2 regions of the Abyssisolibacter sp. ZYX002 genome follow, and region 2 is predicted to be linked to the other one. Evidence: a T-box and tRNA genes for the amino acid it is inferred to sense, from the RefSeq annotation. Region 2 holds a T-box; the other holds one or more tRNA genes.
The links. A T-box is a leader RNA that pairs with one kind of tRNA and senses whether it is charged. The one in region 2 lies ahead of lysS (lysine--tRNA ligase), so its partner is inferred to be a tRNA-Lys.

Region 1: it has a tRNA-Lys gene. The T-box ahead of lysS (lysine--tRNA ligase) is inferred to sense a tRNA for this amino acid. The anticodon was not compared.

Annotation. Positions count from the first base shown of each region.
Region 1 covers NZ_JARMXH010000012.1:26,220-42,282, reverse strand. The annotation lists gene P3X86_RS19890 (MazG-like family protein) at 1-51, shown strand, start outside; gene P3X86_RS19885 (YybS family protein) at 62-1,009, shown strand; gene P3X86_RS19880 (DHH family phosphoesterase) at 1,022-3,031, shown strand; gene rplI (50S ribosomal protein L9) at 3,031-3,477, shown strand; gene dnaB (replicative DNA helicase) at 3,512-4,843, shown strand; gene P3X86_RS19865 (FprA family A-type flavoprotein) at 5,010-6,206, shown strand; gene P3X86_RS19860 (adenylosuccinate synthase) at 6,617-7,903, shown strand; gene P3X86_RS19855 (glycerophosphoryl diester phosphodiesterase membrane domain-containing protein) at 8,004-9,767, shown strand; tRNA gene P3X86_RS19850 (tRNA-Lys) at 9,899-9,974, shown strand; tRNA gene P3X86_RS19845 (tRNA-Glu) at 9,981-10,055, shown strand; tRNA gene P3X86_RS19840 (tRNA-Val) at 10,063-10,138, shown strand; gene P3X86_RS19835 (ATP-binding protein) at 10,182-11,168, opposite strand; gene P3X86_RS19830 (DnaD domain protein) at 11,182-12,300, opposite strand; gene P3X86_RS19825 (peptidoglycan DD-metalloendopeptidase family protein) at 12,738-14,168, shown strand; gene P3X86_RS19820 (BlaI/MecI/CopY family transcriptional regulator) at 14,322-14,684, shown strand; gene P3X86_RS19815 (M56 family metallopeptidase) at 14,689-16,063, shown strand, end outside.
Region 2 covers NZ_JARMXH010000001.1:809,318-825,380, forward strand. The annotation lists gene mutS (DNA mismatch repair protein MutS) at 1-495, opposite strand, end outside; gene miaB (tRNA (N6-isopentenyl adenosine(37)-C2)-methylthiotransferase MiaB) at 514-1,887, opposite strand; gene P3X86_RS03610 (hypothetical protein) at 2,415-2,828, opposite strand; gene ligD (non-homologous end-joining DNA ligase) at 2,901-3,740, opposite strand; gene P3X86_RS03620 (ATP-dependent DNA ligase) at 3,737-4,672, opposite strand; gene ku (non-homologous end joining protein Ku) at 4,672-5,493, opposite strand; gene lysS (lysine--tRNA ligase) at 5,588-7,090, opposite strand; T-box leader at 7,160-7,413, opposite strand; gene P3X86_RS03635 (hypothetical protein) at 7,469-8,110, opposite strand; gene P3X86_RS03640 (hypothetical protein) at 8,116-8,775, opposite strand; gene P3X86_RS03645 (ABC transporter ATP-binding protein) at 8,768-9,451, opposite strand; gene P3X86_RS03650 (radical SAM/SPASM domain-containing protein) at 9,462-10,460, opposite strand; gene P3X86_RS03655 (radical SAM protein) at 10,480-11,871, opposite strand; gene P3X86_RS03660 (hypothetical protein) at 11,955-12,158, opposite strand; gene P3X86_RS03665 (hypothetical protein) at 12,611-12,775, opposite strand; gene P3X86_RS03670 (pyridoxal phosphate-dependent aminotransferase) at 12,987-14,207, shown strand; gene pdxR (MocR-like pyridoxine biosynthesis transcription factor PdxR) at 14,259-15,695, opposite strand; gene P3X86_RS03680 (MerR family transcriptional regulator) at 15,710-16,063, opposite strand, start outside.

The sequences.
Region 1 (16,063 bases), on a different contig from region 2:
TATGGGGAGTTAAGTGTTTTGTTAGAGCATTTTAATAGAAAAGATAATTGAGGTGAATTTCGTGAAACATTACGAAGATACTAACAAACTTGTGCTATCTGCAGCTATGATAGGTATAGCTACTATATTGACAGTACTATTTATTAATAGCTTTTCAATCTTTTTACTATTATATCCTACGGTTTTTATAGTATTAGGAGTTAAAGCTGATATAAAGTATTGCATATTATCATTAGTAGCCACATCGCTATTAATTTCGATGGTTACAGATATAGTTACCGGAATATTCATATTTGTACAATTTGGTTTATTAGCTGTAGTTATAGCATATATGATAAATAAAGGATATAAGTTAATAGAAATTTGTATAGGGGGAACAATAGTATTTTTGATAAGTATTTCTGCTTCAATAACTTTGATAAGTTATATAACTCAGATAGAATTTATTGAACAAGTTAAAACACTATTGGAAGAAACTTTTACGATGCAGCTTAATATTATCAAGTCTGCAAAGCAAGATATAGATATAAATCAGTTAAAACAAACATGGAAAGCAATTACAGAATTGACACTACTGATACTACCAACGATGTTTATAATATTCTCATTGATATGTACATACGTAAATTACTTACTGTCAGTGGTAATATTAAATAGATTAAAAGTTAAAACAATAAAAACTCCTAAGTTTAATAAATTTAGATTACCGAACAATATAATATTAGGAACAGTAGTTATATTTACATTATCGTTAGTAATAAGGTACTTAAAAGTCTTTTATTATGATACAATATTCTTAAATGTAGTAATATTAATTTCAGTGTTTTATTTTATACAAGGTTTAGCAGTATTGATGTATTTTATGAATAAACTGAGAATAAGCAAAGTTTTAGTTGTAATAATACTTGTAATATTTGTAATTAACTTAAGGATCAATATGATTATATCAATGCTTGGCTTCATAGATGCATTAGTAGACTTAAGAAGGTTAAAAAAGGAAGCTAAATAGTAGGAGGCAAATATGTCAAACAAATTTAATGTCAAAAACCTAATAGTTGACACAAAGATATACCTACTTATAATAGGACTTTTAACGTGTATATTAGCATTTTATGAAATCAGAATAACGATATTTATGCTGTTTATATTAGGTTATCTAATATATTATTATAAGAGAAATATTCATTTAAGAAAATTAGAATGGACTAGTTATATACAGAAGTTAACAGATGATTTTGACTATGCTACAAGGGATTCATTGTTTAATTTACCGTTGCCACTAGTTATATTAAGTAAAGACAGTAAAGTACTTTGGTATAATCCTAAATTTATGGATATTATTAAAGAAGAACATATTTTAGGAGAAGATATAAAGCAAATAATACCAGATCTGAGTATAAAAGATATATTGGTTACTGATAAAATTAGCTCAATAGAAGTGAGCATTGGAAAAAGAGATTATAAAGTACTATTTAATATTGTGAAAACAAATGAGGAAATCAGTCACAATGATGATAATAATATTCTCATGTTGTATTTTATTGATAATACTAGCTTTTCTATACTGAAAGAAAAGTATCTAGATGAAAAAACGAGCGTTTGTTTAGTAGAGGTTGATAACTATGACGAAGTAAGAAAAAAAACAGAAAGTACAAGAGTACCAGTTGTATTTGCTGAGGTAGATAAAATACTTAATGAATTTACAAAAAGTATAGATGGATTTATGAGAAAATATGAGCAGGATAAATACATAATAGTATTTGAGAATAGGTTTTTAAAAACATTAGAGGATACTAAATTCGATGTATTAGATAAAATAAGAAACATAGATCAAGGTAACGAGATGCCTATAACACTGAGTGTTGGAGTAGGAGTATTTGGTAAAAACCCAGCACAGATGTACGAATATGCTAGAGCGGCTATAGATATAGCACTAGGTAGAGGCGGAGACCAGGCTGTAGTTAAGAAAATTGAAAGGCTTAATTTCTTCGGAGGAAAAAGCAAAGCAGTAGAAAAGAGGACAAAAGTAAGAGCGAGAGTTATATCTCATGCATTGAGACAATTAATAGACCAATCAGACAAAGTGTTTATAATGGGACATAAAAATGGTGATATGGATAGCTTTGGAGCTTCAATAGGTATATCAAACGCAGTAAGAAGTAGAGGGAAAAAAGCATTTATAGTTCTAGATGATGTTAACCCTCAAATTAAAAATTTATATAACAGATTATATCAAGATGAACCTGAACTTTTTGAGACAATAATAACATCAAGTCAAGCCTATCTAAAGGCAACTGAGGAATCATTGTGTGTAGTAGTAGATATCCATAGGCCTGCATATACAGAAGCACCAAAATTATTAGAGATAGTTGATAAAGTAGTATTGATAGATCATCATAGAAGAGGCGCAGAGTTTATAGAAAATCCAGTATTGACCTACTTAGAGCCATATGCATCATCGTCATGCGAGTTGGTTACTGAGATTCTATCGTACATGGAAAACAAAATAAATTTAAATAAATTTGAAGCAGAAGCTTTACTAGCAGGAATAACAGTGGATACAAAGAACTTTACATTTAAAACAGGAGTTAGAACATTTGAAGCGGCAGCTTTACTAAGACGTTATGGAGCTGATACAACATCAGTTAAGCAATTATTCCAGGATGACCTTGCAACATTTATAATGAAGGCAGATGTTGTCAAAAAAGCAAGGATAATAAACAACGAAATTGCAATATCATCAATAGATGAAAATGTAGATGATTATATATTAGTTGCTGCACAGTCTGCTGATGCACTTTTAAATATAAATGGTATAACAGCATCATTTGTACTAGCTGCTAAAGACAATAAAATCCATATAAGTGGTAGATCGCTAGGTAAAATCAATGTTCAATTAGTGCTTGAAAAGCTAGGCGGAGGAGGCCATTTAGAAGTTGCTGGGGCACAACTTTATGATGTATCGCTCCAGGAAGCTGAAGATCTAGTAGAAAAAGCAGTTACAGAATACTTAGAGGAAGGTGAAGAGTAATGAAGGTAATACTTTTACAAGACGTCAAAGGATTAGGTAAAAAAGGAGATGTAGTAAAGGCAAAAGATGGGTATGTAAGAAACTTTTTATTCCCTAAAAACTTAGCCAAAGAGGCAACAACAGGAAATATAAAGGTATTAGATCAACAAAAAAAAGCAAAAGACCATAGAGAAGAAGAACTTCTAAATCAAGCAAAAGAATTAGCAGATAACCTGTCTAAATTGACAGTTACAATAAAAAGTAAATCAGGAGATAAGGGTAGATTGTTTGGTTCAATAACAACTAAAGATATATCAGATTTACTATTTGAGCAACATAAGATAAAAATAGACAAGAAGAAAATAATAATGAAAGATAACATCAAGACACTAGGTTCAAGTAGTGTAGAGATTAAGTTACATCCAAAAGTAAAAGCTAAACTCACAGTAGATGTTGTCAAACTCTAGATAAATTTTATTTTCAGATAGTGGAGATGATAATATGGAAGGAACAAAAGACATACTAAGGATTCCACCAAATAACTTAGAGGCAGAGCAATCTGTACTAGGGGCAATGATACTAGATAAAGATGCAGTGGTGACAGCAGTAGAGCATCTAAGTGGAGAAGATTTCTACAAGGAAGCAAATAAAGAGATATTTGAATCTATTTCTAGTCTTTATAATAAAAATGAACCAGTTGATTTGGTAACATTATCAGAAGAATTGGCGAAGAAAGATACGCTAGAAGCAGTGGGAGGTATTACATACCTAGCTAATCTAGCAGATGGTGTGTCAACTACCGCGAATATAGATGTGTATTGTAAAATAGTAGAAGAAAAATCTATACTTAGAAGACTAATAAAGGCATCTAATGAAATAATAGCAGAAGGTTACAAAGATGAACTAGAACTGAATAATATAATAGATCAAGCAGAAAAAAGAATATTTGAAATAACCCAACGGAAAAGTTCGCAAGGTTTTGTAGAAATGAATAAAGCACTAATGGAAACGTTGAATAGAATAGAGGAAGCATCACAAAGTGGTGGAGGAATAACAGGGCTTGCGACTGGTTTTACAGATTTAGATAGAAAGACTTCAGGACTTCAGAGATCAGACCTAATATTACTAGCAGCAAGACCGTCGATGGGAAAATCGGTTTTTGGTGTTAATCTTGCCCAAAACTGTGCATTAAGACATGGGGCATCAGTAGCTATATTTAGTCTAGAGATGTCAGTATCACAAATAGTACAGCGTATACTAAGTTCTGAGTCGCATGTTGATTTGCAAAACATCATTACAGGTAACTTGAATGATGAAGAGTGGGCAAAGCTTGGTAGGGCAATGGGACCACTCGGTAGCGCTAAGATATATATAGATGATACACCAGCAGTAACACTCAATGATATGAAAGCAAAGTGTAGAAAGCTAAAGATGGAAAAGGGATTAGATTTAGTTGTTATAGATTATCTCCAATTAATGAGTGGAGATGGTCGCTCAGAGAATAGACAACAAGAGATATCTGCAATATCTAGAGGACTTAAAGGTATGGCAAGAGAACTAAATATCCCAGTACTAGCACTAGCTCAGCTATCAAGAGCACCAGAGCTTAGAGCTGACCATAGACCTATAATGTCAGACTTAAGAGAATCAGGAGCGATAGAGCAGGATGCTGATATAGTTATGATGTTATATAGAGATGAGTACTATAACAAGGATACAGAAAAGAAAAATATAGGTGAAGTTATCATAGTTAAGCAACGTAATGGTCCAACAGGGACTATAGAACTTGCGTTTATGGGTAATTATACTAAATTCTTAAATTTAGAGAGATAATTAAACAAAAAATAGAGCGATATAAAAAGAAGCATAACATTAAATGTTTGATGGATGCTTCTTTTATTATTATAAAACTTAAATAAATAATTAACAATAATTGATTAAAGGTTTTGAAATTGGGGTATAACATTAATATCAGGAAGTGTGTTAGGAGGAAAATAATATGGATAACAGTAAAGTTTTTGACATAGTGAAAGATGTTAAATGGATAGGAATATTAGATCCTACATTAATTACATTTGATGTTGTGATGGAGACTAAATTTGGAACAACTTATAATTCATATTTTATAGATGCAGATAAAAAAACGATAGTTGAAACTAGTAAGGAAACTTACAAGGAAGAATATATCAACAAATTAAAAAGCGTTGTAGATCCAAATGAAATAGAATATATAATATTAAATCATACAGAACCAGATCATTCAGGGAATCTTAAGCATTTACTTAGATTAGCACCCAATGCGACAGTAGTAGGTTCTAAAGCAGCAATCAATTTCTTAAAAAACTTAGTAGATATCGAATTTAAGAACATGGTCGTAAAAGATGGAGACGAGCTTGACTTAGGTAATAAAACATTAAGGTTTATTTCAGCTCCATTTTTGCATTGGCCTGATTCAATGTATACATATTTAGTCGAAGATAAGATACTGTTCTCATGTGATTCTTTTGGTTGTCATTATTGTGATGAAAGGATGTTTGATGATTTAGTAGGGAATTTTGATGAAGCTTTCAAATATTACTTTGATGTTATATTGAAACCATTTAGTAACTATATGCTAAGTGCTATAGATAAAATTAAAGACTTAGAAATAGCTATAATATGCCCAGGTCATGGACCAATACTAAGAACCAATCCACAGAAATATATTCAGATGGCAAAAAGTTTGTGTAGGATAAAAAGAAAAGAACAGACAAAGAACATTTTTATACCGTATGTATCAGCTTATGGTTATACAGCAAAAATGGCTGATGAGATAGCAAACGGAATTAAAGCAGTAGATGAGGGTATAAATGTAGAAGTTTGTGATGTGGAGGACATAGATATATTTGAATTAGAAGAAAAAGTTGAAAACTGTACGTCAATAATAATTGGATGTCCAACAATAAATCAAAATATACTGTTACCTATATATAAACTGTTTGCAGTATTAAACCCAATAACGAACAGAGGAAAAAAAGCAGCAACATTTGGATCATATGGATGGAGCGGAGAATCAATAAAAATAATAGAAGACAATATACAGAATCATAAACTAAAAGTGGCACTGCCAGGTTTAAAAGCAATATTTTTACCAGACGAAGATACCATTGATAAATGTAGAGACTTTGGAAAAGAATTTGTCAATGCTATTAAATAAAATGCTACAAATGAAAAAATAAGGGGATGTCATTGACGTCCTCTATAATTTTGAGTAATTTGCACATGTATCTTATCCACAAAAACAGTGGATAACTTGTGGATAAAAAAATAAACAATTTCAACATAGAATTTGTAAATGTTGAAAATTACACAAATAAACCGGGTGATATAGTGTGGGAATTAAAAATTAAAACTGTGGATAACATAATAGAATAAAGCAAAAAAGTTTACACGAACATTTATGGAGTCAAACAAAATAAAATTCGTGTTTGATTGACTTTGGAGTAATATTTTGATATTATTTAGAAGGAATAATAGAGTAAAAGCAAAATTTACATAAATTAATATTCACTTTTGTATAAAACTGCACTATATGGATAAAAATTTTTTATTAAAGGAGAGATAAGTATGTCTACTCTTGTTGTTTTAGGAGCTCAATGGGGAGATGAAGGTAAAGGAAAGGTTACAGATTATTTATCAGAAAAAGCAGATGTGGTAGTTAGGTATCAAGGAGGAGATAATGCAGGACATACAGTGGAAATAGAAGATAAGAAATATAAACTGCATTTAATACCATCAGGAATATTTTATGATGAAAAAACATCAATAATAGGTAATGGAGTAGTAGTAAATCCAAAATCACTATTAAAAGAAATACAATATTTAAACGGCCTCGGAGTAAAAACAGATAATTTGAGAATTAGTCAAAGAGCTCATATAATTTTTCCATACCACCTTAAGTTGGATGAATTAGAAGAGATAAAAAGAGGAAAAAACAAAATAGGAACGACGGTAAAAGGAATAGGACCTTGCTATAAAGACAAAGTTGAAAGAAGCGGCATAAGGATATGTGATATGTTCTATGCAGATTACTTTGAAGAAAGATTAAGAGGTAACATAAAAGCTAAAAATGAAATAATAGAAAAGCTATATAATAGCGAGCCGTTAAATGAAGATGACATTGTTAAAGAATACTTGAGGTATGCAGAAGAATTAAAGCCATATGTTACAAATACTACAGCATTGGTTAATAAAAGTGTTAAAAGTGGTAAGAAAGTATTGTTTGAAGGAGCACAAGGAACTCTTTTAGATATAGACTACGGTACATATCCGTATCTAACATCTTCACACCCTATTTCAGGTGGAGTTGCTATAGGTTCAGGTATTAGTCCTTTTGATTTAAAAAAGGCACTAGGTGTAGTGAAGGCTTATACAACAAGAGTTGGTAAAGGACCATTTCCAACAGAGTTATTTGATGATACAGGAGATTGGATTAGAGATAGAGGATTTGAATATGGAACTACAACAGGTAGAGCAAGGAGATGCGGATGGTTAGATACTGTGATGCTCAAATATTCATGTGATATAAATGGATTTACGGGAATAGCTTTGACTAAACTAGATACGCTAGCAGATTTAGAAGAGATAAAAATATGTACAAAATATAGACTCAAAGACGGATTTATAGAAGATTTTCCAGCAAGTTTAAACTTATTGGCGGAGTGTCATCCAGTATATGAGACATTGCCGGGATGGAAGCTTGAGGAAATTACAGGAGCTAAAACTTATGAAGAGCTACCACTGAATGCAAGAAAGTATATAGAGAGAATAGAAGAGTTAGTAGGTGTAAAAATACAGTTAGTATCTATTGGACCTAAAAGAAGTGAAACAATTATTAGAGAAGAAATATTTTAAAAAAGTGCAGATAATGCAAGGGGCTGTTTGAATTATAAGCAGTCCTTTAATAATATTAGGATAATAAAGATCTATAAATGCCACTTGGGGAGGTCACACTATGAAGGAGATATGGAATGAATACAGAAGTTTAGTAAGAATATTTAAGGATAACATAACTAAATTCTTGAAATACCAGATAGCTACTAAAATATTAATAGCAATAATACTACTACCGTTATTTGGCTGGATATCAAATACACTTATGAAGAGTGCAGGTCTTTCATACATAACTAACGGTTTAATAAAAAAGTTCGTATTATCACCACAGGGAATTATATTCATACTACTAGGAGTTATATTTGCGATAATAGTTGTTTTAATAGAGTTAGGAGGACTTATTGTTCTTAGTTATCAAGCAATACTGAGAGAGAAACAAGAATATAGTTATTTCCAAGTAATTAAATACAGCCTAAGTAAGAGTAAATATTTAATAGGAATAAATGGTATACTTATAACGTTTTATCTATTTTTAATTGGTCCATTGTATGGAAATATAATAACTACAAGTGTAGTAAATATTAAAGTACCTGGATTTATAATGGATGTAATACAATCGAAGACTTCATATATAGCATATTTGGTAGTAGTCACAATAGTAATAGTTATTTTATCTATCAGATGGATGTTTTCACTGCATATTATAATGTTAAAAAAGAAAGTCAAAAACTCACTAAAAGAAAGTGCTAGACTAGTCAAAGGTAATCTTAGGTATATACTAAAATATACCCTTGGGACAGGACTTTTAAATATTATTACAGTGGGAGCAAGTATTTTAATATATGCATTAATATCAACATTAATATTGCTACCTATTAGTGGACAATATTACGAAATAGTGTTTATATTGCTTCTTTGTATAGGTGGAGTATTCATATTTGGAGCATTGTTTTTTTTAATACCAATAGAAATACTGAAGCTAACAAAACTGTATTTTCATCTACAAGGCCATGATGTAATATTAGATATAAAAATACGTGATAAAGATAATATTATAGATAAAGTTATAACAAATAAAAAGGTAATAGTACTTGTATTTGTTATATGTGTAACGGCTTTATCAGTTTATTCTTTTATGATTTTAGATGGATTAGATAATGCTAAATATGATATAGATATAACAGCTCATAGAGGTAGCTCAAAGCTAGCTCCAGAAAATACAATATCAGCATTAAAGGTAGCAATAAAAAATGGTGCAACCTATGCAGAAATAGATGTTCAAGAAACAAAAGATGGGCAGGTTATATTGTTGCATGATAATACGTTTAAGAGAACAGTTGGAACTGACAAAATGCCATCACAAATGACTCTAGAGGAAATAAAACAGTTAGATACAGGAATACTGTTTGATTCAAAATTTAAAGGAGAAAAAGTCCCAACACTACAGGAAGTTATTGATTATGCTAAAGGAAAGATAAAGTTAAATATAGAGTTAAAAACAAACAAAAGTGACAAGGTTTTAATAAAAAAAGTTGCAAAAATTATTAAAGAAAAGAACTTTATAAAATCTTGTGTAGTTACATCTTTAGATTATGATGCGTTATTAGAAATAAAACGACAAGAGCATTTAATTAAAACAGGATATATAATGTATTTTGCGGTAGGGGAGCTTGAAAAACTAAAAGTAGATTTTTATAGTATAGAAGAAACAAATGTTAATGAAGGTTTTGTAAGTACGGCTTATTCGATAGGAAGAGAAGTGCATGTATGGACTATAAATACAGAAACTAGTATGGAAAACATGATAGAGCTTGGAGTAGACAATATAATAACAGATAATGACAGTATGTTAAAAGAATTGTTAGATAGTTATAAAGAGGAATAAACATAAAAAAATTACGTTAAATTACCTATTTAAACAGTATTTGTTGATATACGATAAGATTTTAAAAAAAAGTAGAAAAAACTGTTGACATACATTCTTCTATCATGTAAAATACTAAGAGTAGTCTGTAAGACCCATTAGCTCAGTTGGTAGAGCATCTGACTTTTAATCAGGGTGTCCGGCGTTCGAGTCGCCGATGGGTCACCATTTTTAGGCCCTATGGTCAAGCGGTTAAGACACCGCCCTTTCACGGCGGTAACCCGGGTTCGAGTCCCGGTAGGGTCACCATATTTGTGGGCGCATAGCTCAGTTGGGAGAGCACCTGCCTTACAAGCAGGGGGTCATAGGTTCGAGCCCTGTTGTGCCCACCATAAAAAATCAGCGTTAACGCTGATTTTTTTATTTATTATTATTCTATTCTTCCCATCTTAAATCATTACCATAAAACTTTAGTTCTATAAACTTACCAAATATTCTAGAAAAAAACCTGTCGGAATACATTTGCGATAGTTCTCTAGGATGATGATTTGTAGAGATTATAGTTTTCTTACCATTTACAAGTCTAGAATTTATGATGTTAAACATCTCAGTATTTGTAAAAGCAGTGGTTAGTTCAGTACCAAGGTCGTCAATTATTAGCAAATCAGAACTAAACAATAGATTGTATGCTAGTTGGTAAGAAGTATCTTTTGCTATGTCCTTAAATTTATAGGTTCTAATAATATCTAATATATTAAAAGCAGTTTGATACAGTACAATTTTCCCCTTATCAAGTAAGTTTTTAGCAATGCAGTTGCACATGAATGTTTTTCCTAAACCAGTAGTACCATAAAATAGTAAATTTTCTTCATTATCCTTATCAAAATTAATAACAAAACCTTCGCACACATTAGCTATAAATTTCATATTTTCTTTTGGAGTACGCTGTTCATTTTCATAAGACTCATCAGAGAACAGATTTATATTAAAGGTTTGAAAATTTTCTTTAGCAAGCATTCTCTCTAAATTAGACATCTTGTAAGCAGTTCTTATTAATGCTTGCTTAAAACAATTGCATTTTTTACCATTCTCAAGATATCCAGTATCCTTACACCTTACACAATCATATGCAATATCTGTATAATTTATAGGGATATTGTTTTCGGTCATTAGTATAGCTTTTTCTTGCTTAAGAGATTGTATTTGGTGTTGTAATTGCTCTATCTTATTCTCTATACAACCAGAGTTCTTTAATATCTCCTTTGAAGTTGCTACGCCTAAAGATGCAATTTTTTTATCTATTTCTTCAATACGAGGAATTAAGTTGTAGATTTCTCTTACTCGTATAGTTTGCTCACGTTTTTTTTGATCTAACTTAGATTCGTAATTTTTTAGTATTTCTCTAATAACACTATCGTTCATGGTATTTCCTCCCTTATACATTCTCAGATTTTTTATTGTATAAGTTGTTTAAACCTTTATTTTTTAATTTTTTTTGAAGGTTTTTATTTAACTTTTCTTCTAATTCATGGTCAGTATATTTTGTGGTAGTGTGTTTAAAATTATGGAACTTAGTTTGAAACTGTTCTTTGCTATTTTTATTATTTGAACGACTATAAGTTTTAGACTGTTGGTTAGCAGAAAATTGTTTCTTGTTTTCTTTAACAGCTTCAGTAGTTTTTAGATTACTTTTATACCATCTAGATAAAATTCCATCAAGATATTTAAAATTAGGTTGTGATATTTTGAGGGTTTCCTCACATGCAAGCAGTATTACTTCATTGCTAAAGTTCCACTCATCAACCCATTTATTTATAATATCTTTAATAGACGTAGAAAAACTACCTTTATATCCGATAGCTTGCTTAATTAGATTGAATAGATTGTACCTAGAGTAATTATACTCCATATGTACATTCAAGTTGTCTATATTAGTTAGACCATTATCAAACCAATTTTTTAGTATACCTTGTACATAATTTATGTTTTTAATGCTCCTCTTTTCTTTAGCAAATTCAAAAGCTCTAATAATAACATCAGTGCTCATATTGTAATTATAAAGCCATTCAAGAACTTTTTTATATTCATTTGGAACTAGAGTCCTCCCAATAATGCCTGATATATTATTAAACATGTTATTTATTGCAGGAGAGCTATTAAGCTCTACAATATCAGTAGGAGTACAAGTGTAGTTCTTTTTACTAGTTTCGGTTTGAGCTGGCTTGATTATCTTATCTATATAGAGTTGCTTCAAATTTATAAATTCAACACTGTAATCATTATCATTTTCTACATTTGTAAAATGTTTTTTGATAATCCCTTTTTCTTCCCAAAAATCCCATGCTTTCAAAACATCATCTAAACTAGTTCTCAGATGTTTTGCAATAGTTTGATTAGAGATAGACTTATTTTCTTTGCTGTGCGCAAATTTATACCCAAGCAAATAAACCTTTACAGCTGTACCATTAGCCATAGGCATAAAATCATCAATAAAAATATTCTCAAATGTTGTATTTCCTAAATCAATTTCAGTTGTACCTAAAAAGAAATTCAATTAAATCCACCTTCCATATAACTATCTTTAATATATTATAACATATACGTAAATATGAATATGTATTAATCCTAAAATATTCGTAGAAAAAGAAAAACTCTTTTAAATCCTTCTAAATCAATTAATTCACTATTCTAGGGGAGTGCTTAAAACTGTTATTATAAGCTTATTAATCGAAATATTTAAGTTTTGGATATATAGGAATAAACAAGAAAAATATATATAAAATTTAAATAATAAAATAATTTAGTAAAAAAGGAGGTATTAAATTAACGAAAATTGAAAATAATAAATAAAGCTAGAAAATAAATAGTTTACATAGTTGAAATATATATTAACTATGGTATAATAAAACTTAGGGTCATTATGTTACAAAATCATTACGTATTTATTACAAAAAAAATTAAGATACAAAGATAAAATATAGGAGAGATTATATGAATATTAAATATTCAGATATAATTGATAGACTAAAGAAGCTAGCCAATGGTAAGACATGCTTAAGGCTTTCTATTTTTCTACTAATAGGAATAATGTGCGGAACGACGATAAGAGTTATAAATGACAGACATGAATACAAAGTAAGGCGTGAAATTGAGACAAGAGCTTTTAGTGTATACTTTGGAGATAAAGAAATAGGTAAAGTTAGAGACCAGAATTCAGCGCAAAAGCTAGTTAAAGATATAAAGAAAATCATAAAGACAGATTATAATTGTGATATAGTAATAAATCAAAAGCTGAGATTTGAAGATATTCATGTTGAAGACGAAGAGATAACAACAACAGCGCAGCTTAAAAAAGAGATTTTAGATGTATTGTCGTTTAACGTTAAAGCATATGCAATAAAGATAAATGGAAAAGTAGTAGGACATGTTAAAACAAAAGAAGTTGCAAATAGACTACTGGGTGAAATAAAACAACCATATATAGATAGAATAAAAGAGCAAGATGGGGAATTAGAAAAAATAGATTTCTTAGAAAAAACAGAGATAGTAGAAGTAGAACAGTCACTATCCAAATTAATGGATTATGATGATTTGCTAAATTACATAAAAAAAGGAACAACCCAGGAAAAGACACATGTGGTTCAAAAAGGAGATAGCTTATGGAGTATATCAAAAGATTATGATATATCAATTAAGGATTTAGAAAAAGCTAATCCACAATATGTAAATGGTTATTTGCAAATTAATGATGAGTTGAGTTTAACAGTGCCTAAACCATTTATAACAGTAGTAACAAAAGAAAAAGCAAAGTTAATAGAGAAAGTAGGATTTGATACTGAGTATCAGGAATCAAGTAGCTTATATAAAGATGAAACAAGAGTTAAGAGAAAAGGTGTTTATGGAGAAAGAGAAATAGTGGCATTGGTAGAAAAGCATAACAATGTGGAGATGAAAAAAGAAGTTTTGCAAGAGAGTATTATCTCACAGCCTAAAGCACAAATCGTAATCAGAGGAACAAAAGCAATACCAGCATTAGCAGGAACTGGAGTATTCCAAAGGCCGACAAGAGGGATGTTGACATCAAGATATGGCCCAAGATGGGGTGGATTTCACAGAGGAATAGATTTAGCTTCTGGGATAGGTACACCAATCAAAGCAGCAGATAGTGGAACAGTAATATTTACAGGTTATAGTAAGAGCTATGGATATTGGGTTGAAATAAGCCACGGTGGTGGATATAGCACAAGGTATGCACACTGTAGTAAAATATACGTTAAAAAAGGTCAAAAAGTATATAAAGATAAGACGATAGCAGCTGTAGGAAATACAGGGAATAGCAAGGGTCCACACGTACATTTTGAAATATTGAAATATGGGAAAACTCAAAATCCGCTTAGTGTGCTTGGCAAAAAATACAGATAAGAAATAGTTAGCTATATTGTAGAAATACAATATAGCTTTTTTAATGCGATAAATGTCTTGATACTAATTACATTTAGTTTGACAATATTAGGACTATCGTGATAGACTAAAAGAGGACTATTGCAATAGACCAATATAAAGAGGTGAAAAACTATGACACATCAATACAAGTTATATGATGCAGAGTTCAAATTTATGAAGATAATTTGGGAAAATGAGCCTGTAAATTCTACTCAGCTAGTGAAGATATGTGAACATGAGTTAGGGTGGAAGAAATCTACTACATATACAGTTATTAAAAAGCTACAAAAAAGAAATGTGTTAAAAAACGAAAGCGCTATGGTATCATCTTTAATAACCTTAGAGCAAGTAAAAAAATATGAAGGGGAAGAACTTGTAAAGAGAGTTTTCGAGAATTCACTTTCTAATTTGCTAGTATCATTTTTAGATGGAAAAGATATATCAGAAGAAGAAATAAACAAACTAAAACAAATAATAGATAGTAGCAGGAACTAAAGATATGTTATTTATAAGAGAATTATTTATAGCTGTACTCAATATGAGTATAGTAGCTACAATAATGATAATAATTATATTTGCTATAAGAGCACTATTAATGCATAGACTGGATAAAAAAGCACTATTTGCTTTGTGGTGTGTTTTATTATTTAGGCTGGCTTGCCCATTTTCTATATCTACAGACTTTACGTTTATGAACATAGTAAAAAACGGCAAAGAAAATAACTTTGTAAATATGAAATATATTAATGATGATTTGATTACAGTTTCAAGGGTTGAAATTATCAGCAATGAAGTAGATAACAAAGCTATTAACAATGATGATAATACTAAAGCCAAATCTATATTAAGCAATATATGGCTGTTTTTTATACTTGTGATATTTACTTACAATATGGTGATGCATATCATAATATCAAGCAAACTTAAATTAGCTACTAGGCACAAATCGAAAAAAATACAAGAAGTAAAAGACATACTAAAAATCAAAACAAATATAATTGTTTATGAAACAGATCAAATAGTTTCACCATTTGTACTAGGGGTAATAAAACCACGTGTTTATGTACCGGTGGGGATTGAAGGTGCACGATTAAAATATATACTATTACATGAGTTTGTACATATTAAGCGTTTGGATTATATATTAAAACCAATATTTTATATAGTGAGTGCTATCCATTGGTTTAACCCATTTGTATGGTTAGCTTTTAGATATATGAGTCGTGATATAGAGATAATATGTGATGAAAGTGTTATTAAAGCAATTGGTAGGAAATATAGACAAGGTTATGCTCATACACTAGTTTCATTTGCAACTAAAAAAAATAAGATAATACCAACCTACAATAATTGTTATGGAATTATTGATTTGACGATAAGAGTTAAAAATATAATTAATTATGAAAATTCATCACTGAGAAATAAGATATTATCTATACTTATAGTGATATTTATAGCAATAAACTTTGCTATGAACCCATGTTTTAAGAAGCATGATGATGAGTATTTTGTAAATGATTTTAAAAAGACATATAGTATATCATATATAAATGTTAATATAGAAAAACACAAACCGACGTACAATTGTCCCGTCAGTAGTAGTAGAGTAACACAAAAATATTGTCTAGACAAAGAGCACCATCATAATGGTATAGACATATTTTCAACAATAGGAGAGTCAGTAAAAGTAATTGATTCAGGTAGGGTTATATATTTTGGTAAATATGGCAAGTATAAATCCATAATGAAAATAGACCACGGTAATGGATATCAATCGTGGTACGGCGGGATAGATAATAGAGAATTACAGCTAAATAATTATGTAAGTAAAGGACAAATAATAGGAAATATAATCTATAGTGGTTTAGGACCAC
Region 2 (16,063 bases):
TTCATCTATTATAAAAGAATCTATTGATTCATTTGTTTCTGTAGTACAAAATTGTCCAGTTGTAACATCTACATAGGATAAACCTGCTACGTTATCTTTTACAAACAACGAACATAAGTAATTATTTTTTTTATCTTCTAATGATTTTGAATTGGTTATAGTTCCCGGTGTTATAACCCTAACTACATCTCTTTTTACTATACCTTTTGCGAGTGCAGCATCTTCTACTTGCTCGCATATTGCTACTTTGTAGCCATCACTTACAAGCTTTTGTATATAACCTTCAGCGGAGTGGTAAGGCACTCCGCACATTGGTGCTTTTTCTTTTTGACCACAATTTCTACCTGTTAAAGCTATTTCTAAAACCTTAGAGGATGTAATAGCATCATCAAAAAACATTTCGTAAAAGTCACCTAATCTAAAAAAGAGAATAGAATCTTTATATCTGTCTTTTATCTCCATATATTGTTGCATCATTGGTGTTAATTTCATCAGTATATATCCCCCTAAACGCTATCTTTGTACCATTTCTCCTTCCAAGAACCAAGTTTTTGCTTTTGTTATCTTAACATTCGCAAACTTGCCTATCAACTCTTTTGGCCCTTTAAAGTGAACTAATTTAAAAGATCTAGTTCGTCCGCTTAACATTGATTTATCATTTTTGCTTATATTTTCAACTAATACTTCAAATGTTCTTCCTATCATATCTTGATTTATTTTAGCACTAATAGAATTAATAGTTGCTAGTAATTTATCAAATCTCTCATGTTTTATATCATCTGGTATTTGATCTTTCATTTCTGCGGCAGGAGTACCCGTACGTATTGAATACAAAAATGTAAATGCAGAGTCAAATCCTACCTTTTTTACCACATCTAATGTATCTTCAAAATCTTCGTCAGTTTCGCCTGGAAATCCAACAATTATATCTGTAGTAAGTGATATATCTGGGATAGCCTTTTTAATCTTCTCAACTAATACTAGGTATTGCTCTTTGCCGTATTTTCTGTTCATTTTTTTAAGTATTCTAGAACTACCTGATTGAAAAGGTAGATGTAAGTGCTCTACTACTTTTTTGCAGTTTTTCATTGCATCTATTAATTCGTCAGATAAATCTTTAGGGTGAGAAGTCATAAACCTAATACGTCTTATACCTTCTATGTCATTTATCATATATAATAATTGTGCAAAACTTACTTTGCTCTCTAATGATTTACCGTAAGAGTTTACATTTTGACCTAAGAGAGTGACTTCTTTACATCCCTCTTTTGCTAACTTCATAATCTCACCTAAGATGTCCTCTGGTAGTCTGCTTCTTTCTCTACCTCTAGTATAAGGTACAATACAGTAAGTACAAAAGTTATTACACCCTTTCATGATGTTTATAAATGCCTTATATCCATATTTTCTTTTAGCAGGCATACCTTCTATAAGATCTTCACCATCTTCCCAAACATCAACTACTCTATTATTAGTCTGTGTTTTACTTTCTATCATTTCAGGAAGTTTATAATAATTATGAGTACCAAAAACTAGATCAACATGTCTATATTTTTTAGTTATATAGTCCCGAACCTCTTCCTTTTGTGGCATACATCCGCACACTGCTATTATCAAATTTGGATTGTCTTTTTTTAATTGCTTGAGTTCGCCTAGTTTTCCATATACTTTCAGCTCAGCATTTTCTCTTACTAAACATGTATTGAATATTATCAAATCTGCTTCTTTTAAATCCGAGGTCGTTTCATAACCTATATTACCTAACAACCCTTCCATTCTCTCAGAGTCATGCTCATTCATTTGGCACCCATATGTTAATATCATATATTTTCTTCTTATTCCAAATTTATTGAAAAACACATCATTTCTTTCTTTGATTCTATCCATATATTCTTTTTGATTATCATAATCATTAGGGATATTCTTTTTAATGTTGTTCATTGATTGATTCTCCTATTCATTTGGTGTTTATTATATTATTTCTTATAGTACATAATTTATGTGTTATCGGTTAACTAAGTATATAACCGAGATTAGTCTATATATAATTATACCATTTATATATCATAGCAGGCAAAATAATTTTAAACTATATACCGTTTATCTTATCTAAGTCAATAATAAAGCTAAAAGGCTATCGTATGTGAGATAACCTTTTATATTGAAACAATGTAATATATATGATTAGTATTATTTTTCTATATTACGTTTCTTACATTCCTTGATAACAACATTATATATTAACAGAAAATGCAATTAAACAAACCAAGCTTGCTATTTTTTTACTCATCATGATAAAACCCCCTAATTTTCAAAAAAGTATATTGAAATTAATATACCAAATGTAGTAATAAAATGCAAGTAAAAAAGAGCTATCTTTTCTAAATAAGATGCTCTTTTTTATTCATTAGATGTTACATTTTCTTTTTAGCTATATAGTATTTTGCATCAAATTCTATAGCTATTTCATCCTCTACTGCTTTATCCTTTAGCGAATATATTGCACTACCTTTTGTAAACATGTTTGCCTCACCATTTGCAGTAGGCGCAGTATCCATATCTACTACTTTGCTAACTTCACCTAATTTGTCTTTTAACTGGTCTTTTGTAGCAGTCATTGTTTCAGTATCTTGTATGATGTACATAGCATCTCCCCACATTATAGATGGTTCTGCTTTTTCAGTTGGTTCTTCAGTAGGAGTTTTGCTTTCTTCCTCTGTAGTTTTTTTAGGCTCTTCTTTTGGCTCAGTTTTTTTAGTACACCCGAATGCTCCTAGTACTAAAACTACTACTAAACACATAATTAAAATTCTATTTTTTAATGACATCTATACTCACTCCTTTCGATATTATTATTACTAATTTAATCCATATTATTCATATAATTTTAACAAATATTATCAATCAGCATTAATAGCTTTTAAAATAAAATCCAAATCTTGAATTTCTGTATCTGTACTATCAAACAAATCACCTATCTTATTTAATCTATCTATGATATTTAGCATATTAAAATCGGTTGGATTTATTCCTTTATGTAGTTCATCCCACGATATAGGTGTTGAAATAGGTGCATTTTCAACAGCCCTAGGAGAGTATGGAGATATTATTGTTTTGCCTCTATACATCTGCAAATAATCAAAATAGAGCTTTTTATTTCTATTTTTCACTAATCTTTCAATAGTTATTTTATTACTATAAACTTTAGAAAAATAAACACCAAAAAACTCGTTAATACTTCTAGCTTCTTCATATGAATATTTACCTCCTACTGGTATATAAATTTGCAAACCTGTAGCACCAGAGGTTTTAACATAGCTTTTAACTTTTAACTTCTCAAGAGTTTCATGTATTAAAAGAGCTACTTCTACAACTTGATTAAACGTTTGTCCTTTTGATGGATCTAAATCAAAAACTAGGCTACTCGGATTATTGATCTCATCTAGAGTATTAAAACTAGTGTGAAACTCTAAGGCTGCTTGATTGCCCATCCACATTAATATGTTTATATTATCTAATGAGTGTTTAACCCAGTCAGGAGCATATTTGGGCAAATTTTTTTGGTAAAAGCTTTTACCATCTACGCCATCAGGATATCTAATGACAGTAAGCGCTCTATTTTTAGAATATTTTAATATATAAGGTGATAATTTATAAAGAAAATTAATATAGTCTATTTTTTTTATACCTAGCTTTGGCCACAATAGTTTTTCAGGATTTGTTATATCAATATTTTTCATAAAATAAACTCAACTCCATTTGCATTGCTTGGTAACAGGTCGCTAAATCCTATTATTTGAGGATGGCGCAATTTACCTTTATCAGTCCATTCTGAGTATTTTATCCAGCATGTTAATAATGGTTTTGTAAATACTATAGATTTGCTTTTTGAAATATTACTAAATGGGTTATGATTAGACCTAAGAGAGTCTAAGTTACCATATAGTAATGACAAATCATTTTGACTAAGCCCAGAAGAAGCATTTCCTATATATATAAGGTTGTTTCCGTTATACATACCTAAAAGTAATGATTTTACTTTATTTCCCTCAAGGTTAATGCCACCAATTACACATAGAATTTTTTTCTTTACTTTTATTTTATACCAGTATCTATGCTTTTTATATGGAACATAAGGACTATCGATCTTCTTTGATACAATCCCTTCATAGCCAAGAGATTTGACTTTATCGAATAATGCATTACCATCTTCATAGTAATCACTATATAAAAAATTATTTGTCTGCTCTATAGAATCCTTTAGGATTTTTTTGCGCATTGCTAGTGGCTGATAAGATAAATCTTCTCCATTGTAGGAGAGTATATCAAATACTACATATGTCAAAGGGTATTTTGCTATATTTGACTTTATTTTTAATTCAGAACTACTTCTTGCTCTGACTAATATATCATGAAAAGAATGTCTATCCTCTTTAAACACTGTTAATTCACCATCTATAATTGATGATTTTCCAGAAAATACATACTTAAAGTTAGTTATTTCAGGAAACTTAAGTGTAATATCATAACCTTTTTTTGTATATAACTTAAAATCATCTTGATTATATATTAATAAACCTCTAATTCCATCAAACTTGATTTCATGAACCCAATCACTTCCTTGTGGTATAGTAGTAGATTTAATAGGCTCCATAGGCATTATTTCCAACATTAACTAGCACCTTTTTTAGGTTTGATAGATTGTTTTTTGGTGTTTTTAGCTTTACTATCTTTTAAACTTGCTTTTAATGCTGACATCAAATCTACTACATTGTGACTAGTTGTTTTTGCTTCTGCTTTTATTGTTTCCTGTCCGTGTATTTTATTTTCTATGATCTCATTTAGAGCTTCTCTATAATCATCTTTATAATTTTCTGGTTTAAACTCAGTAGTAAGTTGATCAATTAATTGAGTAGCTATTTTTAACTCTTTGTCATCTACATTGATGTTTTCTGGTAGATTAGGTATATTACTTACTTCTCTGACCTCATCAGGATAAAATAAAGTTTCAAGTACCAACGTATTTTGGTATACTCTAAGCGCAGCTAATGATTGCTTATTTCTTATAGTGATTTTAGCTAATGCTATTTTACTAGTATCATTCATAGCACTTCTAAGCAGATTATATGCTTTACTTCCTGTCTGATCAGGTGATAAATAGTATGATTTGTCAAAGTAAATAGGATCTATTTCAACTAAATTCACAAAATCTATTATATCTATTGCTTTATCTAGAACTTCTGATTTGGCTAACTCAAAATCTTCTTCGTTCATTATTACAAAATGCCCTTTTTCATATTCAAAGCCTCTAACTATTTCTTCTTCTTTAACTTCTCTACCACATGATTCACAATATTTCTTATATCTTACAGGTGTATTACATTCTTTGTGTAAATATCTAAATCGTATGTCTTTATTTTCAGTTGCAGTAAACATCTTAACTGGAATATTAACTAACCCAAAGCTTATTGAACCTTTCCACATAGTATGCATAATAAAACTCCCTTCTTTATCTTTGTATTTAGGATATCCTAATAATAAAAAAAAATGTGGCTCATTAGATGTAATGAAAACCACATTTTTTAAGTTATTTTTTAACTATAGGAAAAGGTATTACTTCTTTTATAGAACTAGCATCTGTTAAAAACATCATCATTCTATCTATTCCAATGCCAAGTCCTCCAGCTGGAGCCATGCCTATATCCACTGCTCTTGCAAACTCTTCATCCATAGGACTTGCAGTCTCGAGTCCTGCTCTTAATTTATCAGCTTGTTCATTTAACAGTATCCTTTGAATTATAGGATCATTAAGCTCTGAATAAGCATTTCCTAGCTCTACTCCATATGCATAAGGTTCAAATCTTTCAATAAGCTCTTTATTGTTCCTGTGGATTTTACATAATGGAGATGATTCTTTTGGAAAATCTGTTATAAACGTTGGCTGTATTATGTTATCTGCCAGATAATCATCAAACAACATCATTATAATATCTCCCTTTAATAACTCATCTAAAGGTACATCTGTATTTAGAGTTAAATCTTTTTCATGGATACAATCTATGATCTCTCTTTTCGACAGATGTTCTACTGGTATACTAAGTTCTTGATTTATAATGTCACACATACTTATACGTCTCCAAGGTGCTTTGAAATCTATTTCTACACCATTATACGTAATCTTTGTAGTTTTAATTACTTTCATAAACACATATTCATATAGATTTTCCATTAATGACATCATATCTGTATAGTCACCATAAGCCATATAACATTCAAATAAGGTGAATTCAGGATAATGTGTTCTGTCTATACCCTCATTTCTAAATGATCTAGCAAAAGAATATACTCTCTCTATACCACCTATCATCAATCTTTTTAAATAAAGTTCAGGAGATACATTCATGTATGCATCACAGTTTAGGGCATTTATATGTGTGGTAAATGGTTTTGCTTCTCCACCGCCATACTTTGTATCTAATATAGGAGTATCTATCTCAATGAAGTTCATATTATCCAAAAATTCTCTTATAGCTGACATAGCTTTTGATCTGTTTATAAATCTGTTTTTAACTTCATCGTTCATAATCATATCCAGCGATCTATAACGTTGTCTTAAATCTTCATCTTTTAACCCATGATATTTCTCAGGTAGCGGTCTTATTGATTTACTGAGTAGCGATATATCTGATGCTCTTAGAGTAATTTCACCAGTCTTTGTTTTAAAGACACTGCCTGTCACTCCTATGATATCTCCTATATCTAATAATTTTACTATGTCGTATTTTTCTTTTAAAATTCCTTTATTAAAATAGATTTGCAAGCTTCCTTGTTGGTCTTTTAGGTTGATGAAAGAAGAATTACCCATATTTCGATAGAGCATTATTCTTCCTGCTATACTAAATTCATCGGTTTCTTTAATATTATCAAAGTCATCAATTATATTACTAGTTGTGGTACTTTTAGTGTAGCTATATGGGTATATTTCTATGTCCATATCTTTTAGCTTATCAATTTTTTTGATTCTTTCAAGTATTATCTCGTTTGCATCATAAATGATGTTTTTTAAATTTTCTATATCATTATATTCCATGTGGATACCACCTTCCTTTTTATATACAAATATTTGTTAATAAAAAAACCCTCACCTCCAAGACATAGTCTTGGGGACGAGAGCATTAGACTTCGTGGTACCACCCCAGTTTACAAACATGTCACCATGTTTGCCTCCTCTAGTACGGCTAAATATGCGATACTATAGCTCTATAACGGGAGCTCCCGTGCATTTTGTTCATAGTAGAACTAATTCAGGCTCAGAGGCTTTATTCAAAAGATTATTCTTTGCTAGCTTTCAGCAAGGTTACTAGCTCTCTGTAAAAGGATTAATCAATCTACTCTTCTCTTCATCGCTTTATTATAAATTTATTAAATTATAATATAATAAATTATATATGTCAATTCAAAAAAATAATTAGTTTTTTTTGTATAACCATTCTAATGACTTAGTATGTTTTATTACTAATAGTGCATTTAATATAAGTACAATACAGTATATAAGCATTAAAGCATACTTTAAATGCCATAACATGAGAATGATTATTATGCCAAATATAGAAAAACTCATTAAATACGGTGCATTATCATTACTAATACTACTCTGTATAGCTAAAAGTGCAAATAAAATACTTGTAATACATATAAGAGCTCCATAAACAAGAATAAAAAGGATACTTATCTTACCATTAATCACGAACCAAAATAAGCAATTTGACAAAATCATGAAGAGAGTACTTGGAAAAGTCATTATTAAAAAAGTTAAAAACTCAACAAGAACTATTTGATTATAACAATGTCCTTCTCCTAATATATTCTCATATATTCCGCAATTTTTCCTGTTTAAAATAATTTGTCCGAAATTTGCACAATTAGCAACTCCACCTACTATTCCTAATAAGTATATTGTTTTTTTATCTATCCTAATATTAAAAACGATTGAAATTAAAATGAAAAAAAACAGAACGATAATTTGCTTTAAATATGATTTTAGCATATTTTTGTACGAAGTCCTACTAGTTTTACATAAGCATTTAGCTATTTGTAATACATTTGCCATATTAATTACCTCCTACAAATTATACTATCACTATTGATATTCCTAATTTTTTTGATAAATATTATATCAGTTATAATATTCACTAAATATATAATCGCTATAATTACATCCAAATTAACATAATTCTTATTAATCTTAGTACTCATTGCTATTAGTATAATTAGTATTATTGTGAACATAGATGCTTTTCCCATTGTTTTCACTGGATTTACAGAATAAATGATTTCATAAGAATAACATATACTCATACTAAATGAACACCAGTACATTAAAATAACAATCAAGATTTTATACCATATATTTGCATAAGACTTAGATACTAATAAAAAAACTAACGAAGGCACATATATGATAACACTCATTACAAAAGCTTTAGAAAGAATATAATCTTTAATTTCAACACCTATTGATATGAGATAAGTAAAACCCCCATTTTTTTGTTCACGATAATAATCACCAATTGGTATAAATGTCATTGTTGAATAGATTATAGTTAACGGTAGTGATAATATGAAATATGTACCATCAATTTTAATATCTTGTATTCCAATGTTTAGCATAAACGCCATCATAAACATTAATAGCGTTAAAGCAATTTCAACAATCCAAAAATACTTTTTTTTAACAATTAGTATTAAATCTTTATATATATTAATTTTAAACATTATTATCACCTGTTGACAAATATAATTTTTCTAATGATCCATCAAACGATTTTCGTAATTTATCTATACTATCATTAATTAGTAATTTACCGTTTCTAATAATTGCTATATGAGTGCAAATTATGTTAATTTCGGATAAATCATGAGATGAAATAATAATAGTTATTCCGTTTTTTGAGAGTTCTTTTATTTTATTTACAAACCATCTCTTCCCATCTATGTCTAACCCAACTGTAGGTTCATCTAATACAATTAATTCAGCTTTTCTTAAAATGCATCTTGCTAAGCATAATCTTTTTTTCATTCCTTGAGAATATGTGCGTACTGGATCTTTAGCAACTTTGGCTAAGCCTACTTCTTCTAGAACACTATAAACTTCTGTTTTATCAAAATTTCCTTGCAGTAGCCCAAATATCTTTAAATTCTCATAACCACTCAATTCCAAATATAGTCCATTATCATGCAAAATAACACCAATTTTTTCTTTTTTAAGGCAAACTTCTCCATTAGAAGGTTTAAGTAATCCAAGTATTAACCTTATAATTGTAGTTTTTCCAGCACCATTTGGACCTAATAATCCAAATACATTTCCATGTTCTACTTGAAATGAGACATCACTTATTATATTTTTTTTTGAAATTGATTTAGAAACATTTTTAAATTCTAATATAGTCATATATTCACCTCTATTTGCTATTAAAGACAAAATACCAACAAGGCATATCTCTGAAACAAGTTTTCTTTTTACCATTTAACTGTGCTATCCAAGCAGATAGACATCTGTCTGTATCGTCTTTATCAAAATACTTTTCTAATGATCTAAACAAATCTACAGTGTCAAAATTCATGATAGGACAGGCAGTATTATTTAACTGTGTTTTTTCATAATTTTTCATCCATACATCTAGCAGTTTTTCTTCATTAATATTTCCAAATGATTCAGTTACATATGGACATTTTGTTATATTACCATCTGGGTTAATATTAACTGATATTAGCCCACCAGGGCAATTTAATTTTTTAATAATTTTCATGAAATCACCATAGTCTTTAAACTCAGCAAAATCTTCATAATGTATATATTGATAAAATCGTCTGTGTGTCTCAATAATTTTCTTTAATACTGCTTCGCACTCTTCTTTTGAACTACTTGTCAATGGTGATAGCCTCAAACTCCTAATTTTGTTTTTTATACAAAATTCCACTATATCATCTATCTCACTGATATTATATTCGGTAATAGGAACATTAATATTAACTCCAATCCCGGAATCCTCTAGCATATTAATTGCATTAACAATACCTGCATAAGCTCCTTTTCCTTTGACCTTATCTTGTATTTCTTCATTAACACTATCTAAGGTAAGTCTTATTGCAACTAAACCAGTGCTTTTTAAATTTTCTATAATTTGTGGGGTTAAATTTTTACCATTTGTAAATAAGTAAGTGAATAATCCATAATACTTTGCTTCATTTATTATTTCCATAATTTCTGGATGTAACAAAGGTTCTCCCCCTGCTATTACAATATAGTTACTTTGCAAAGTAACAGTATCCTTATAAATCGATTGAATTTTTTCGATATCTAATTCGTTTTTCCCATCATGGAATTCACAGTATGAGCAATCCATATTACATTTATCTGTACAATTTATTGTTATTGATGCTAAACTTTCATATATCATATCATTTCCTCCACCTAATTTATTGACGCAATGATCTTTGCATAATACAGTTTTGTACATCTATAGCTTTATATTTTTCTATATCTATAAATTTAAGCAATTTCTTTCCTTCCCAACTACAGTTCTCATTGTTTAAAGCTCCGTCAATGCCCTTTATAAAACAGCCTTGACAGTATGAAAAAGTTTTGCAATTTTTACAAGTTTGGTATCTGGGAACACCAACTTTAGCAAGCTCTAACATTATTTCGCTTTCAAAAACATCAGATCCTTCCGAAAAAACATTTCCTAAATTAAACATTGCATTATTTGCATTTACACATGCTCTTAAATTACCATATGGATCTAGCGCATAAGTCCTCCATCCAGCACCACAGTTGTCACGACCTTGTTGCATTAAACGTGTGCATTTAGGTGGGATAAATGTTATCATTTCATGATATTTTATTTGTAATGCTTTAGATTGTCGAACAAAATTATTATAATTATTCTTTGAAACTCTACCCCAAGAAATACTACTACCTCTTCCGTTTGTATTACTTACTTCCCAAGCTACACTTTTAGCACCATTTTCTTGTGCAACTTTAATTGTATTTTCGATATCAAACATATTCTCTGGCGTAACACTCATTGCAATTCTAGTCATTGCAGGAATAGCAGAAATATCTTTTAATGCATTTACTGTAGTCTCCCATGCTCCTTTCTTTCCACGAAATTTATCATGAAATACAGGACTAGAACTATCTAAGCTAATATTAAACATTAATTTATTCTTATTTTTCTTAAATACTTTCATCATCTCGCCTGTAATATTTGTTCCATTTGTCAAAATTGCTACTAGTGACAAATTATCGCATAAAAATTGAACAATTTCATTAAATTGAGGATGTAAAGTTGGTTCCCCTCCAGTAACTTCAACTAGCTTTAATCCTTTATCTTTTAATTGCAATATAGTTGTTTTTAATGATTCAAAGTCTATGAACTTTCCACTATACCCTGCTTCTCTATAACAATGCTTACATGCTAAATTACAAACATCTGTAAGTTCTATGGCCAAGTGTGGTGGATAGAAAAACTTATTACTTCCTGTCAATTCAAATTCTTTACCAATATCATTTTTATCAGGTGTAAATTCAATTAATTTACTAAAATATGCATGAGTTAGTTTGATTTTCACATACTCGTAACCATATTTTTCTATAAGTTCCTGCACTTTTACTCCTTTTAGAGCATCCAAAATCATATCTCTATAGCAAGAATCAACTCTAAACATATTGTATTCCATAAGTCTATTTGCCATTTCTGTATCAGCTTTATATATCAAAGCCCCAATAGGTAAAACATGTATTTCATCAATTTCTTTATTTTTGACATACTCTTCTTTATGCAACATTAAATTAAAACCATTTTCCATATATTTTCACCTCGTAAATATTTGATAGGAATGGGACAACACAGGTTGTCCCAAACAAATTTAACCGTAAAAAAATATCTCACCTACCAAGCAAATAATCCTGCAGCTCCTGCAGCTCCTGCGGCATAAGCTGCTGCAGATGCTGCTACTCCAGTGATTGCGATTTCAGCATCTGGAGTTGGTGTAATAATACATCCACCACATCCACTACATGAACTACAACTTGGATTTGGTTTACATAATGCACAGCCAGCACAGCCAGCGCATCCAGCACACCAATCAGCCATAAACTATTCCTCCTCTCATTAATAATTTACAAAATAGTAATAATTCCAAAATTAATAAAATTTAAAAAATATATTATTATTTATAATTTATAGAATATAATTACCAAATTTAATTTATTATACCATATACTTTCCTTATTGTATATAATTTTATAAATTATTGTGAATTGTAACAAATATAAACATATTTAACTGTAATAATATGTAATATTGCATATTGTAATAAAAAATAGAAAATATGATATACAGTATACAGGGCATACTAAATATCATATTTGATAGATGATAATTTATAATATTGACATGGGTTGTTTATAAAAATAATATGATAAAAAGATTACCTTGGGGTAAGTATAGAAAAGTAACAAAAAAATACGATAAAGAAAAGTATATTTTAAAAAAACATCGTCTCCTACTTTCTGCAGGAGACAAATAAATAGCATAAAAACAAATCATCTAGTTTTATATCTTATCAACGCAACGATAATTAAAATAACTAATAAAATGGCAAAAGGTATAAATGCGATAGTTGGTAACTTTATCACAAATCTATCTACAGCACTTAAAACTATGTATAAGATTATAACAATTATCAGCAAAGTTCTTTTATCTTTCATTTGTTATCTCCTTTCATTTTTATTTTATTTTAGCGTACTGGGTAGTACGGTGAAAAACTGATGTAAGCATTGTATTTAGAAGGATACTGTATAGTTACTAATTTTCTATGATTAATTTAGGCTAAATATTATAATTTGTGTTTATTTTTATTTAAGTATATGTTATCATAATAGTGATATGATTAACAATTATTGTTAAGGAGGCGATATAATGAATTTTTCAAACAGAATTACTTCTATGCAAGAGTCCCCTATTAGAAAGCTTGTGCCAATTGCTGTTGAAGCTAAAAATAAAGGTAAAAAGGTTTACCACTTAAATATAGGTCAGCCAGATATTAAGACTCCAGAGACTTTCTTTGAGTCAATTAAGAACTTTGACGAAAACGTTCTCGCTTATAGTTTCTCTCAGGGACTACCAAAGCTAATAGATAGCTTTAGAAAGTATTATAAAAAATATGGTATTGATTTTGAACAGGATGAAATGCTTATCACTAATGGTGGAAGCGAAGCATTATTGTTCTCTATTATAGCTACATGTGATAGAGGTGATGAAATACTAGTTCCTGAACCTTTTTATACTAACTATAATGGATTTGGTAACATGGCTGGTATAAAAGTTGTACCTATTACTACTAAGGCTGAAGAAGGATTCCATTTACCACCTAAAGAAGAAATTGAAAAATTGATAACACCTAAGACTAAAGCAATAATGATGTCTAATCCAGGGAATCCTACTGGCTGTATATACACTATAAAAGAAATGGAAATGCTCAGAGATATAGCTAAGGAAAACGATTTCTATATTATTTCAGATGAAGTTTATAGAGAATTTGTTTACGATGGTTTTGAGTATATGAGTTTTGCTAAATTTGAAGATATTGCAGATAGAGTTATAATAACTGACAGTGTCTCCAAACGTTATAGTGCTTGTGGTGCTAGAATAGGATCAATAGCAAGTAAAAATAAAGATTTGATTAAGCAAATATTAAAATTATGCCAAAGCAGATTATGTGTAGCTACTGTTGAGCAAATCGGAGCTGCTAGTTTAGTAGATGTTTCAGATGATTATTTTATAGAAGTTGTAGAAGAATATAAACAAAGAAGAGATATAGTATATAATGCACTTAGCAATATGGAAGGTGTTAATTGTAAAAAACCACATGGTGCTTTTTATATCATAGCACAACTTCCTGTTGAAGATGCTGAAGATTTTGTTGTATGGCTACTAAAAGACTTTGATGTAAATAACGAAACAGTTATGCTTGCACCAGCAGAAGGATTTTATGCTACTAAAGGCTTAGGAAAGAATGAAGTTAGATTGTCTTATGTTCTAAACCAAGAGTCTTTAAAAACAGCTATGAATATTCTAGAAGAAGGACTTAAAGTCTATACAAGTGTAAAGTGTAAGTGTGGTTGTAAATGCAATAAATAATATTTTATAATGAAAAAACTAAAAGAGACTAACGTCTCTTTTTTTTATTTGTTATGAATAAATAAAATTATTATTAGTATATTGATTGCTTGGTTTTTGTATAAAATCATCTATTAATTCTGCAAGCTTTTTTATACCTTTTTCTATCAATTCTTCTTTTATAGATGCTATGCTCAATCTAAAATTATTGCTATCTTGCCTATTTACATAGAAATTATAACCAGGAACTATAGTTATTCCATGTCTGATGCATATTTCGTTTAGTTTTATTGATGAAAAGCCTTCTGGCATGGTAATCCAAAACCCTAACCCTCCATTTGGAATATTGTATTTAATTGATTTAGGCATATACTTTTCAAGTGCTCCTATCATGATTTTATATTTATTGCAGTAGATATTATTCATATTTAGTACATGCTTTTCCCAAAGACCTTTTCTAAGATATAAATCTAGGCATCTTTGTATTAATCCTGATGTGGATATATCAGATGTTTGCTTTGCGGTTATTACATCGGAATATATTTCTAATGGTAATATGATAAATCCCAATCTTAAACCAGGCATAAGTGTTTTTGAAAAGCTTTTTATATAAATAACCCTATTGTCAGTATCTATTGATTTAATTGGTAGGGCTTTCGCTTTACTATTATAATTAACATCTCTTGCAAAATCATCTTCTACTATATAAGTATTATATTTCTTTGCTAGGTTAAGAAGTTGGGCTTTTTTTTCTTTACTATAAGATACACCTGTTGGGTTTTGAAAATTAGGCATTATATATATGAATTTAGGGTTAAAATTCATTAGGTTATTTTCTAATGTTCTCATATCTAAACCATCGTTCTCTAAATTTATATCAATAATCTTCGCCCCTCTTGATTTAAAAGCTGCAATCGCTCCTGCATAAGTTGGTGATTCACAAAATACGATATCTCCGTAATTAACCAATGCTTTTGATATTATATCTATCCCCTGCTGTGCGCCAGATACTATTTGAATATTACTGATATCTGTAAATATCTTAGATTTGTATAAGAACTTTTTTATAGATATTCTCAAGCTTTCAAAACCTTGAGATTGACTGCAAATAAATGCATTACCTTTATCTCTGCTTAGTATACTGTTTAAAACAGTTTTAAAATCCTCAACTGGAAATAAATCAGAATCAGGAGTAGTACTCGCAAAATTGTATATTGTTTTTACATCATCTGAATCTGAGCTAATATAGTCGCTACTAAATATATTTGTATCTTTAATATATGTACCACTACCAACTTTTTTATATACGAGGTTGTTTTCTTGTAATAATTTATATGCATTAACAACTGTCACATTATTGATTTCTAGTTTATCTGCTAATTTTCTTATTGGGGGTAACTTCGTATGAGGTTTCAATGTACCATCTAGAATCAGTTCTCTAATTTTACTATATAGTTGTATATAAAGGGGTTTGCCAGTTTTTTTCTTAAGTATAATATCTAATTGCATTTTTTCCTCCTAAATTATGAAAACAATCTTTTTAGAAAACCTTTTTTGTGTTCTACTCTTTTCAATTTTTCTCTTAAATCCGCAACTTCATAGGACTTTGACTTTACTTTCATTTTGAGTTTAGCATTTTCACTTAAAAGTACGTCTCGTTCTTTGCTCTTTATTTCATTAGTCAACGCTTCTATTTTGTCATTCAATTTGTTTATAGTTTTCATATTGTGCTTTTGGCTTTCTAAAAGAGCTTCCTTTATTTCATTTTTTATAAAATTAGATAGATCTTGTAATTGACTTATTGAGGCAGTTTCATTAGCTACAGTAACAGCTGTTTCATTACTTGATTGTTTTAATAACACTTCTGGCGATTCAAT